DNA from 3 places in the Cohnella boryungensis genome. Region 1 is predicted to be linked to each of the others. Evidence: riboswitches for the same ligand, from Rfam matches in the RefSeq annotation. Region 1 holds a riboswitch; each other region holds the start of a gene.
The links. Region 1 has a riboswitch for cyclic di-AMP ahead of ACFO1S_RS27510 (hypothetical protein). Riboswitches for the same ligand answer to the same signal wherever they lie in the genome.
Positions count from the first base shown of each region.

Region 2: it holds a riboswitch for cyclic di-AMP, as region 1 does, so the genes downstream of both, ACFO1S_RS24290 (APC family permease) here and ACFO1S_RS27510 (hypothetical protein) in region 1, are expected to answer to the same signal.
Region 3: it holds a riboswitch for cyclic di-AMP, as region 1 does, so the genes downstream of both, ACFO1S_RS24895 (KamA family radical SAM protein) here and ACFO1S_RS27510 (hypothetical protein) in region 1, are expected to answer to the same signal.

Region 1 covers NZ_JBHSED010000074.1:27,047-31,267, forward strand. The annotation lists gene ACFO1S_RS27500 (GMC family oxidoreductase) at 1-525, opposite strand, end outside; gene ACFO1S_RS27505 (gluconate 2-dehydrogenase subunit 3 family protein) at 539-1,318, opposite strand; gene ACFO1S_RS27510 (hypothetical protein) at 1,535-2,182, opposite strand; cyclic di-AMP (ydaO/yuaA leader) riboswitch at 2,319-2,458, opposite strand; gene trhO (oxygen-dependent tRNA uridine(34) hydroxylase TrhO) at 2,604-3,506, shown strand; gene ACFO1S_RS27520 (helix-turn-helix transcriptional regulator) at 3,538-4,167, shown strand.
Region 2 covers NZ_JBHSED010000065.1:126,771-130,991, reverse strand. The annotation lists gene ACFO1S_RS24295 (Rrf2 family transcriptional regulator) at 1-316, opposite strand, end outside; gene ACFO1S_RS24290 (APC family permease) at 475-2,301, opposite strand; cyclic di-AMP (ydaO/yuaA leader) riboswitch at 2,422-2,592, opposite strand; gene ACFO1S_RS24285 (class I SAM-dependent methyltransferase) at 2,827-3,729, opposite strand; gene ACFO1S_RS24280 (ABC transporter permease) at 4,056-4,221, opposite strand, start outside.
Region 3 covers NZ_JBHSED010000065.1:251,166-255,386, reverse strand. The annotation lists gene ACFO1S_RS24905 (S8 family serine peptidase) at 1-192, opposite strand, end outside; gene ACFO1S_RS24900 (GntR family transcriptional regulator) at 805-1,431, shown strand; cyclic di-AMP (ydaO/yuaA leader) riboswitch at 1,571-1,706, shown strand; gene ACFO1S_RS24895 (KamA family radical SAM protein) at 1,806-2,981, shown strand; gene ACFO1S_RS24890 (hypothetical protein) at 3,016-3,657, opposite strand; gene ACFO1S_RS24885 (dihydrofolate reductase family protein) at 3,790-4,221, shown strand, end outside.

The sequences.
Region 1 (4,221 bases):
CGGCTTGGACATCTTCCCGACATGATCGGGCAGCTCCTGCGGTCCCGAGATGCCCGACATTTGCTCATACTTGACGAAGTAAGGCTCCAGCTCGTCATAGGTGATGCCCCAGTCGCGAAGCGGCATGTCCTTCGGAATTTTGTTTTTTCCGTAGCGCTCCTCCGTCATGGTGCGTATCTGGAAATCATACGGCAGAAACCGATAATACTGCCCGTTCCAGTGCACGCCCGCCCCCCCGACGCCGTCTCCCATAAGGAAGGAGCCGTAGGAGCGCATGGGGAGGGCTCTCATTTTTTCCGTATTGCGGAATGTCACCGTTTCCTTGGACAAATCCTGCATGAGCTCGTAACGCGATGCATATCTGAGCTCGTCGTGTACGTGATAATAATCCTGGGTGCTGCGGCTCTTGCCTCTTTCCAGGCCAACGACGTGATGCCCGGCCTTGGTCAGCTCGGCTGCGATAATACCGCCTACCCAACCCATTCCGACAATGACCACGGGCACTTTCGGCAGCTTGTTCGCCATTCGGGGTTCCTCCTTAGCTTAGTTGCAGATGGTCGTGAAGGCTGAGCGGCTCCATCTGGATGAACTCTTCCTTCTCGATCAGATCGAGATAGCTCATTTGGTTGCCGGGATAATTGCGCATCTTCCAGCCGGCCATGTTTTTGTTGCCGCCGTAGAGAGGGTCTGCATAGACGCCTTCCAGGGTCAGATTCCGCAAGATCGTGAAGAATGCCAACCCCGGAACGCCTTTCAAATTCACCTCGTCCTTCTCGAAGGCGGTAAGCACCTCATCCTGCTGCTCGGGGGAAATCTTGGCGAACGTATTCTGGTGCTTGTCCTGGCTGTACTCGTTCAACGAGTCCAGGCCGAGGGCGAGCAGATCTCTTCTTTTGAACGTCAGCTGATAGCCCTGCGTCGCCTCGGCTTTGTAGAACGGCGGGGTCATATACTCCCGGGCGTTGAATCCGTAAGCGCCGGCCATCTGGTGGTCGATGAAAAAGGCAACCCCGAGCTCCTTCGCGCCGGGACCGTTATCATCCTTGGGAAATATGCGCTCCGCTGCCGCCTCGACCGTCTGGAATTGCCCCTGCGAGAAGAACATCAACGCTTGATTGTAATCCTGGCTTTGCGGAGACTGGGGCGTTTCCGTCGCTTCCGGCGGAACCGCTCCCTCCGGTCCGGACTTGCTCCTGTTCGTGCCGATTATTCCGCCGATGACGCCGCCTACGACGACGCCTCCGAGAGCCGTGCCCGAGTATTTCAGAAATTTTCTGCGCGATTCATCCTTGGGCTGCTGGGGCGATTGCTTCGTCAATGTCCTCTTCCTCTCTTCCTCGACCGGAAAGAATATAGGCGAATTATTCCCTATATCCACCATTTCATCCATCAATCCGTGCAAAAAAGAAGGATTTCCCCAGCAGCTCGGGAAATCCTTCCGGCAGATCGATAGGTTGCGGGGATCGCCAATTCCCCGTCACATAATCTGGCCTGATGCAACTCTCAGGCGCTTCGGAGCTCCCCTCCCGACGCCTTAGCCTACATCGAACCGATAGCCGACCCATTCATGATGGCGATACGGCTTGAAGCTGGCTTTGAATTCCGTCGCGGAGCGTTCGAAATGCTCCTTGACGACCTTATCGACGATGACATAGCCGTAAGCCATGTTGGCGTATTCGACGGCGTTGCCCATCGCTTCTCCATAATACAGACTGTCGGCAGGCAGGTTCAGTCCCGTCTCGAAGCCGAAAACGGCCCCCATGCTGATGCCGACGCCGCCCTGCAGCGCAAGATCGAGGCCTTCCTCCGTGAACGAGGGGTTGATGGCCGTATCGATCGCATTCAAGATTTGAATCCCGCAAAGACAGCAGCGACTGGCCGCATCGGGCACCGACATCGGGAAGATTGCCGTGTAGGAGTGTTGGCTCGCTTCGATCAGCTTGCCTCCCCAGCCCGACACGATCTGCGTCATCACCGTGACGAAACGAACGACGCCAAGCTGAGCCAGCGCCAGATCCTCCCCTCGCACTCCGGCTCCGCTCGCTTCAACGGTCAAATGAAGCACGGCGTAATCGTCCTCGGTCGGGGAGTGCTCAGACGGCTCCGATTTCCGCTGCAAGATCAGCTTCGTTTGTTCCATCAATTGCTCGTAAGTCGTTCTGGCCGATTCCGCTTGATGCATCGCGCACACCTCCTGGATATGAAATTACGCAAAAAAGACCCGATCGCCGCAAGCCTACGCTTGAGCGATAAAGGGTCTCCAAAGAACGCAAAAAGACCCCATAAAAGGGTCCGAAAGGAAAAGTAAAATGTCGAAGACTCAGACCCATCTCTGCTGACGAGGTTAGCTGACGGACTCGGGTAGATGGTACCCTACGCTCTGACGAACGATTCGCCCCTGAAGACTGGTTCCCCCGCTTTCCATCCCTGAAGGACGGAAATTAAGCTACTTCTATAGTATGCGGCAGCCGTCGAAATGTCAAACCTTTCTTCGGAATTTCCAAACATATTAAACAGATATGTTGACTATGTTGAGGGGAACCGCTACGATAATGAAATATCGGTTAGGCTCATTACCTATCAAGAAAGGTGTTAATTTCGACATGACGACTCCCTATCGCATTTTGCTGTTCTATAAATATGTCTCGATTCCGAACGCTGCGGAGCTGGCCGCCGAGCATTTGCAATACTGCAAGGCTCTGGACATCCGGGGACGCATTCTGATCGCCGACGAAGGCATCAACGGAACGCTGTCCGGCACAATCGAACAGACGGATGCCTATATGGCCGCGATGCATGCCCACCCCCTCTTCTCCGATCTGCTGTTCAAGATCGATGAAGCGGAGGGCCACGCGTTCTCCAAAATGTTCGTTCGACACAAGAAAGAGCTGGTGACGCTTCGCTACGACAAGAAGCTCGATCCGAACACGGACGGCGGAGACCGGCTGAGCCCGAAAGCCTTCTACGAAAAAATGCAGCAGGACGACGTCCTCATTCTCGACGGACGGAGCAACTATGAATACGATCTCGGCCACTTTCGCAACGCGATCAAGCCGGATCTGGAGACATTCCGCGAATTCCCGGAATGGATTCGCAATCATCTGACCGAGCACCGGGACAAGCCGATTCTGACGTATTGCACCGGAGGAATCCGCTGCGAGATGCTGACCGCCGTGCTGAAGAACGAAGGGTTTAACGAGGTTTACCAGCTGGACGGAGGCATCGTGACGTACGGTCAGGATCCCGAGGTGCAAGGCAGAGGCTTCGACGGCAACTGCTACGTTTTCGACGAGCGAGTTTCCGTACGCATCAACCTTACAGATGAGCACATCCTCGTCGGCGAATGCCATCACTGCGGCGCCAAGACGGACCGCTACCTGAACTGCGCGGACGATACTTGCCATCTGCAGCATTTGTGCTGCGAGGCCTGCGAAACCGAACATCGAGGTTACTGCTCGGCGGAATGCGAAGCTCACGATCTCGCCGTTGCAGGCTCTGTCCTGTAGCGGACAAAGTCTATTCCCGGGAGGTTATGTCTTGAAAGACGATCTGGATTTGTCCACGCGCAACAGGATTATGCAAATGCTGAAAACCTCCGGGGAACTGACGGCGAAGGAGATTACCGATCAACTGGGCATTACAGGCATGGCCGTAAGGCGGCATATCGCCAATCTCGAACGCGACAGCTTGATCGAATCGACGACGGTCCGGCTTCCGATGGGCCGCCCGGCCGCCGTATATCGGCTGGCCGCCCAAGCCGAGGAGTATTTCCCGAAAAACTATCATGCCGTTGCATTGGATCTTCTCGCGGAGCTGGAAGACGAAGCCGGACAATCGATGGTCAATCTTCTCTTCGAGAAGCGCAAGGAAACCTTGTACAAGCGGTACGCCGGGAAGATGGCCGACTCCGAGCTGGAGCACAAGGTTGCGGCTCTGTCCGACATTCAAAATGACAACGGCTATATGACGACCTGGGAGAAAACGTCCGACGACGCTTATGTCCTGACCGAGTATAATTGTCCGATTGCTCAGGTCGCCAACAAATACAATCAGGCTTGCGCCTGCGAGCTGAAGCTGTTCGAATCGTTGCTTGGAGCGACGGTCAGCCGTTCGGACTGCTTGGCCAGCGGAGATCGCAAGTGCGTCTATCATATTCGCCGTTCATAACAAACGCTCTCGCCCGCATTCCGGGCAAGAGCGTTTATTCTTTGACGAATCAAA
Region 2 (4,221 bases), on a different contig from region 1:
CCACCTTTTGAATCGGGCAATCTGGTCCATGCTCGAAGCTGCAATCGAACAAGGAGGCCGAGCCTTCTATCGCATGGATAATATCTAGGAACGAAATATTCTCCCAATTTAGTTTGAGTCGATAGCCGCCATTCACACCTGTTATCGATTCAATCATGCCCGCCTTTACCAACTTGGTCAGTATTTTGGACAAGTAGGTTGGAGACACATTTTGCCGCTTCGCCAGCTGCTGTACGCCCATTGGTTTTTGCGGGGTGGCTACAGTAAGAAAGAGCATGGTATGGAGAGCATAATCGGTAGCCTTTGAGTACTTCATTCATAATCACCTCGAAAAAAAGACTCTACATATCTACAATAACTATTATGTTACCTTGCGTCAAGGATTAAACCTGCGCTTTTCTTGGAGCAAATCCGCCAAGCCACTATTATCAAAGCAGCTTGGCGGATGGGTTTTCGCCAGCGCACGCGCACTTGTTATTTCTTTAGATGATAAGGAACGGTCGTCACTATGACATCCTTGCGATACAACAGATGCGTGCGAATCATGAAGCTCGTCTGGTTATGAAGAATGTTGTGCCAGCCTTTCTTGGGAATAAATTGCGGAATGATGACGGTAACCTGATAATTTGACTCGCTGGCCTTGCGCTGAATCGAGTCGATAAATCGGGTTAACGGTTGAATGATGCTCCGATACGGCGAATGCAGCGTAACTAACCTAATATCCGGCTTCCAGTCCCGCCACTTCTCTTGAAAGCGCTGCTCCTCCTCCCTCTCGAACGGAACGTACACCGCGATAATCTGGTCCGCAGCGAGGGATTGGGCGTAGTTAAGCGAATGCTCTACAACATGTGTAATTCCCGATACGGGCACTAGGACGATATTCCCCTCGATCGGCAGCGCCGGCTCGCAAGTGGCTAGTCTCAATTGCTCCCCGACGGCTTCGTAGTGCTTTCTTATCCGTATGAACAGGAATATGATTAGTGGCAGGAACAGGAGAACGGACCAGACCTGCGAAAACTTGGTGATGAAGAAGACCAGCGTGACCGTGAAGCTAATGAGCGCTCCGATCAGATTCACGATCAGCTTGGGAACCCATCCATCAGGCTTCTGCCGAATCCACTTCAGGCTCATTCCCGTCTGAGATAACGTAAACGGAATAAATACGCCGACGGCATATAGCGGAATCAATTGCTCCGTATCCCCGCTGAACACGACGATCAGGAGAATCGAAAGCACACCGAGCATAATAATGCCGTTGGAGTAGCCCAATCTGTCCCCTCTTACCTTGAACATTCGAGGGATAAATTTGTCTTTGGCCAGATTGACGGCAAGCAGCGGAAAGGCCGAATATCCCGTATTCGCCGCGAGAATCAGAATCATAGCCGTCGTTCCTTGAATGAAGAAGTACATGAAATGGCGACCGAACGTATGCTCGGCGATTTGCGATACGACCGTGACTTCCGCCTTCGGAACGATCCCGTAGTAATAAGCCAGCAACACGATGCCCGAAAATAAGAGCGCCAGCAGAGCTCCCATAGCCATGAGCGTTTTGGCTGCATTATGCGAAGCAGGAGTCTTAAAGTTCGGAATTGCATTGGATATGGCCTCTACGCCGGTTAAGGCAGAACTCCCCGAAGCGAAAGCGCGAAGGAGAAGAAACAGGCTGATTCCGGCTACCGGCGTGCCGATCGAAGTGTGCAGATCAGGCGAAGCGTGACCGCTGAGGATATTGTACAAGCCCACCCCGATCAGAATAAAAAGCGCCAGCACGAACAAATAAACCGGATAAGCCATCAGCGAAGCAGACTCCGTCACCCCTCGCAGGTTCAATAACGTAATTAGGATGACAAACATCACCGCAATGGCGACCTTGTGCTCATGAAGGCTTGGGAACGCCGAGGTGAGGGCATCTGTTCCTGCAGATACACTAACAGCAACCGTAAGAATGTAATCGACCAACAAGGAGCCGCCCGCAATTAGACCGGCGGATATCCCGAGATTTTCCTTGGAGACGACATATGCACCCCCGCCGTGGGGATAAGCGAAAATGATTTGACGATACGACAAGATCAGCGCCATCAACAGAATAAGAACGCCAATCCCAATCGGGATGGAGTACCAGAAAGCGGCCGCGCCCGCCGTCATCAGCACGAGCAGAATCTGTTCCGGACCATAGGCGACCGAGGACAAGGCATCCGATGAAAGTATCGCTAATGCTTTCGTTTTTCTAAGTCGCTGCTCTCCCAGTTCATTCGACTTGAGCGGCCGGCCCAACAGCCATCTTTTCACTTTTGATCTCAAAGAAATCACCGTTCCTTAATGTGTCATAATTGATAGGCCAATATCCGCGCAAGCCGCGTTTTGTGCATAGAAAAAAAGACCGCAGAGGATCCCCCCGCGGCCGTCAAGCACCGAAGTTTTTCACCCTCTCTAACGACGCTTACGAGGTTAGCTGTCGGATTCGGGCGTTTAGAGTCGCCCTACGGGATGCAAGCAGCCTGCATTTCCCGATTCACCCCTTGCGACGCTCAAGATCGATCGTCGCTTTGGTTCCCCCGCCTTCCTGTTTCGGAAGCTCAGCGTACAGTGAATATCACTTACGGAATGATCATACTGCATCCATGTCGGATTGCCAAACGGCAAAAGCGAAGCCATTAAACGCTTTAATGAACAATTCAGTTCGAAATAACGCTTACATGAACTCGTCTCTTGTTTTCTATTCGAATTTCATTGTCGCTCTGCGTTTCTTCGATACATACGCCCTGCTGCAATACGAAGAAGAGCCCTAACGTTAAGGGCTCTTCTTCGTCAACTGAATAGTTCTTATTAGGTTCGCCGTTCTCCGGAATACATGCTCTGATCTTGCAGGCGCACCAGCACCTTGCCGAAGCGCCCTCCCTGTTGAAAGGTTACCTTATCCGTCGGGTAGGTCCGATCCAGATACGCGGCGATAATATCCCGATGCTGCGAATCTGCGGGAAGCCCGTGCTGCTTAAACCAATTCAACACATTTGCGGTCGCCGCTTCTTTGGTAAGCTCCATCGTTTTCATTTCCTTGGTAATCAGCGACTCGTAAGCATAACCCTTGATGTACAGCAAGTGGAGCAGGTAAGCCATTTCCAGCTGCCCGGTCGTCTGCAGAGGCTGATCGCTGATAAGCGGCAATATCTCGTTCGCCAGGCTGTTCTCCCTGAAGCCTGCCGACAAGCTCATGTAACAATATTGACGAGCGCAGCTCAGCACCTTCTCTACGCTCTCCCAGTCGGCAATAACCGGACACATGGATACGAATACGAGGTCGAAAGCGTTTTTCCAGCCCTTAGCCTCGATCTCAATGTCCTCGAAATCTTCAGGCACAATATCAACACTTCGGTTGTTAAGCTCTTTCGTATTGCTCTCAAGCAGTCGGACCAGAGGAAGGCAAGGCTCTACGGCAGTCACGGCGGCGCCTCTTTCCGCGAACGGGACCGAAAATCCGCCAGAAGCGGCACCGATATCAAGAATAGTCGAATCCTTGAAATCTACGCCTTGTCCTTCTATCCAGTTCATGATTCGTTTCGCTCTCCGCCGTCCCTCTTCGCTGAACGCCTCGGCATTAAAGGCCTCCGCCTTATCGTCGAAAGCATGCGTGCTGTCGATCCCCGCCAATTTCATCTTGTGGATCGTGGTCGATTGATCATTCCTCCAGGCGTCTTCCCAAATCTTCTCATTAAAAAACTCCGAAGTCATTTCTATTCGCTCCTTTTCGTCTAATAAAAAGCTTTTAAGGATATCTCATATCCTTAATTGGATTAAACTGATTCATAGACTTTATTCATCTATAATAACCGTCATTCTATTTTCTGGTCAACCATCGTTTTTCAAAATTAACATAAGTATAATTATGTTAACTATAACGGAAGATTAATATCATTAACTAATTCCCTTCTCAAGCACAAAGGGTGTCCCATCAGCATTTTAACGAAAATATTTATTGATAATGCACGCAAGCTTACTCCGTATTATCTGCAACCATGCGCAAGAGGCCTCACGTCGTGGGAGGCCTCTTGCTGCTCTTATCCCCCGGCTCCCTGGTACTTGTTGACACCTCGCATCCAGACGACATAGCCGAGCCAGTAGACGAGCGGACCGACCGCTGGGACGATCCACATCCCCCAGACCGGCATCAGCAGACTGTCTTTGCCCAGCAGGTAAGCGGCAGGATAATAGTTGACGAAGGCG
Region 3 (4,221 bases), on a different contig from region 1:
TTGTTGTTTAAGCTTGATGACAATTTTTTCTTCGAACACTGGAGCTGCGGTGTTTGAGAATGATGTACTCGTCGGCAAGAACTGTACACTCGCTGAAGTGTATGCTCCATTTGACAAAGTACCTAATGATAAAAGCAAGGTCGAGGCCAGAAAGACGTAAAACGTTTTCTTCAAGCGGGAATAAGTGTACATACAGTATTCTCTCCTTTGTAATCTTTCTGTATTTTAGTTCCGAGCACTATCGTTTAGATGTCAAAAGCAATCATAAAGCAGAACACTAGCAACAAAGAGTAGACGAGTGCGACAGGTTACGTTCTGATTTAATTCGAATACATGTTTATCATTTTCTCCTCTCCATTCTCTTGATATTTTTGTAGATGGATAAATAGATGTCCTTACAAATGTTAGTGTAAATCAAGGAAAATATTGGTTCAATTCCGAAGTAAGCGTGAACAATGACAGTAATATACAAATATCACATTAAAACTTCTATTTCCTCTACTTGGCATATGTTCAATAGGAGATAAAGTCGAATAATTAACATATATTGCTATTTATTCTTGCGTAATAATTCTAAACTCCTATTTTTTGATGCAGCTGCTGTTAGTGAATGAACGATTTGCATCGGGTACTGAAGCACAATTAATGACGAGTGTCAGTTGACAAGAACAAATTTTCATTTCAGGTTATTATCAGGATGTTAATATCGATGACGCGGCTGAGGTATGGCAGTTTACTTCTTATTTTGTAAGTCGTATGATTGTCTTTAGAGTCATTTCACAGAATAAGGAGTAAAACGAATTTATGCCGGATGTAGAAAAGGCAGGATATAAATCTATTGCACTCGATATCGCGCAAAGGATCGTAAGTGGGGAAATCCCTGTAAATAGTAAGATTTCCGGCAGGTCGCTGCTGGCAGGGCAATACCATGTGTCTCCTGAAACCATTCGAAAAGCGATTGGATTGCTTAAGGAAGAAAATATTGTTTCTGTCTCTCAAGGCAAAGAGATCATTATCTTGTCCAGTCATCATGCTTATGAATATATAACGAAAAACAAGTATTTGAAATCCGTTTATTCGCTCAAGCAAAACTTGCAGCAGTTGCTGCAAGAAAAACAGGATTTGGATCTGAAGCTTGAAGTCTTGTTGACGGAGATCATTGAGACTTCAGACAGGCTGCAAAATCTTAAACCATATAATCCAATCGAGTTAAAGATTTTACCGAATTCACATGTAGTCGGACAAACGATCGGAAATCTTCAATTTTGGCAGAATACAGGCGCCACGATTATTGCATTGCGCCGAGGAACTCATGTCTCTATCTCGCCAGGACCGCATGTGGTTCTGAGAGAAGATGATATCGTGGTTGTGGTAGGAGACGAGAAAGTATTCGAGAATACAGGTCAATTCATTAATAAACCCCGCTCTTAATATCGTAGTTCATCAGCTGCAAGGGGAACCTTGGCAGCTTTTTGCGGTTGTCACGTTATTCCACACGCTTACAAACAACTTTTACTAGAGAACAAAGTTGTCAGTTTGAATGTTATCTGTTATAGTTTTAGTAAAGTTTCACATCTTACTGCTTAATTTCCGTAAATCCGGAAAGCGGGGGACCCAGTAACTGGGGCGAATCGATCCAGATGGATCGTAGGGAACCATCTATCCCGAGTCCGTCAGCTAACCTCGTCAGCACATAGATGGGTCATATTATTGTAGAGTTAACAACTCTGCTTGTTTTCTGACCCGTGTGAATGGGTCTTTTTTTGTTTCCAGTTTATTTATCCATATTAAGAGGAGTTGGTTTAATGGCAAAGCCTAAGTACATTACCGATATAGACAAATTGACGAACATTCCCCAAGAAGAACGAGACAGATTGAAGCTTATTACAGACAAGTTTGTTTTTCGGGTGAATGATTATTACTTAAGTCTCATTGATTGGAATGAACCAGACGATCCAATTCGTAAGTTGGTCATACCAAATGAGGAAGAGCTCGGGGAGTATGGAAGATGGGATGCTTCAGACGAAGATACGAATTATGTGGTTCCTGGGTGTCAACATAAGTATAGTTCGACGGCCCTGCTAATCGTGTCGGAAGTATGTGGGGCATATTGCAGATACTGTTTTCGCAAGCGGCTATTCCGCAATGACGTCAAAGAAGCCGTGTCGGATATTGAACCGGGATTATCGTATATTGAGCAGCATCCGGAGATTAGCAACGTCCTGCTTACTGGCGGGGACAGCCTGATACTCGGCACTCCGAAGCTCAGGTTTATCCTTGAACGCTTAAGAACTATTGAGCATGTCAAGATCATCCGGTTAGGCTCCAAGATGCCTGTATTCAATCCAATGAGAATCTATGAGGATGAAGATTTGTTAGAGACGCTTAAGGCAAATTCAATGGCAGATAAACGAATTTATGTAATGGCGCATATTAACCACCCGCGCGAGATAACACCGGAAGCCATGAAAGGGTTCGCTGCTTTGCATGAAGCAGGCGTGATCGTTGTGAATCAGACACCCGTGCTGAGAGGAATAAATGATGATCCGAAGGTGCTGGGAGAGTTGCTCGACAAGCTGTCCGCGGCGGGTGTAACTCCGTACTATTTCTTTGTTAATCGGCCCGTTGCAGGGAATAACGCTTTCGTTCTCCCTTTGAGAGAAGTTTATGATGTCGTGGAGAAAGCAAAAGCCTTAACCTCCGGTCTAGGTAAAAGGGTTCGATTGTCGATGAGCCATACCTCGGGAAAAATCGAAATTCTCTCTATAGAGAATGGTAAAGCGTATTTAAAGTATCATCAATCTCGGGACGGTCACTATGGCCGATTCATGATTTTGGATTGCCCCGATCAAGCGGCATGGTTCGATGATCTTCCGGGCAATGAGCAATATTGGGTTCAACCTTCGAAGAAGACGGATACCGTTGCTTCCGTAAACGCAATGCCTGATATTCCGTTAGCCTCAACGTCCGCTCGGGCTTAGCACTAGCTAGATAGGAGAGGAAGAATCGCAATAATTAACCTTCAGCGGCTACAGAGATGGGAATTTTGATGAAGCCTACTCCTATTGACCGCACACCCTCCCGCATATCGGAGCCTACTGTAACCATAACATTGAAGATTTCCGATGGTAAAATCGCTTTTTGATCAGAAACTAAATCAATCACTACGGTTCCTGACCCGCCTCCTGAGGGCTTACCTAAATAATCTACACCCACTTCAACCCTATTTCTCCATTCATCGATGATATTATCTCCTTGGGAAGCTCTTGGCGTTAGAGATGTCTTTTGATTTTCGGGGTGACTGCTCAGAATATTGGAGATATACCATTTCTTCGGGATGTAAATAATCATTCCGCCGAAATCTTTGGGATCAATCTCATACGATGCAACAATCCGCATACGCTCAGCCATTCCTTTGTCGGCCCATACCAAGATCGATCCTTTTACCGATGAGTTCTGATGAGGCGTGCTGGACTTCACGTTGAATTCCTTGGTGACCGCAAGGCCATCATTGACTACTGTGTAATCCGTTAGCTTCCCTTGAAAAAAGTTGCGTTGCACGATCAGAACAGTCGCCGCAACTATTACAGCAGTCAAAGCAGTCAGGATGTACTTAACAGACGGCTTCAGATTAATCCCTCCAATGAACTTCCACATTTTTACCACCTTCAGTATATCAGGACTAGGGCTTTAATCGGAGTTAAAGATATCCTCTTTTTATTAATATGACATAAGGTGACGTATTTGAGATCTATTATGGGTGGTACATTAACGAAAGGAGTAACCATCATGAAACGAAGAATAATTTTAGATTTAGCAGTTACTTTAGATGGTTTTATTGAAGGGAAAAATGGTGAAGTTGATTGGTGCATTATGGACGCTGAGCTGGGATTTATTAATTTCTTAAATCAAATCGATACCATTTTATATGGAAGAAAAAGCTATGATCTATGGGGACAGTTTACTCCGGGAACTGAACATACGGATTCTGAAAAGGAATTCTGGGATGTAGTTCATAGCAAACAGAAATATGTGTTTTCCAGAACGCAAAAGGGGACTGATCATAACGCAATATTCATAAATGATCGTATTCTTGAAGAAGTAAATAAACTAAAGAATAAGCCAGGTAAAGACATCTGGCTATATGGCGGAGCAAATCTTATTACAACTTTTATCCATTTAGGACTTGTTGATGAATTTAGATTATCTGTTCACCCTGTT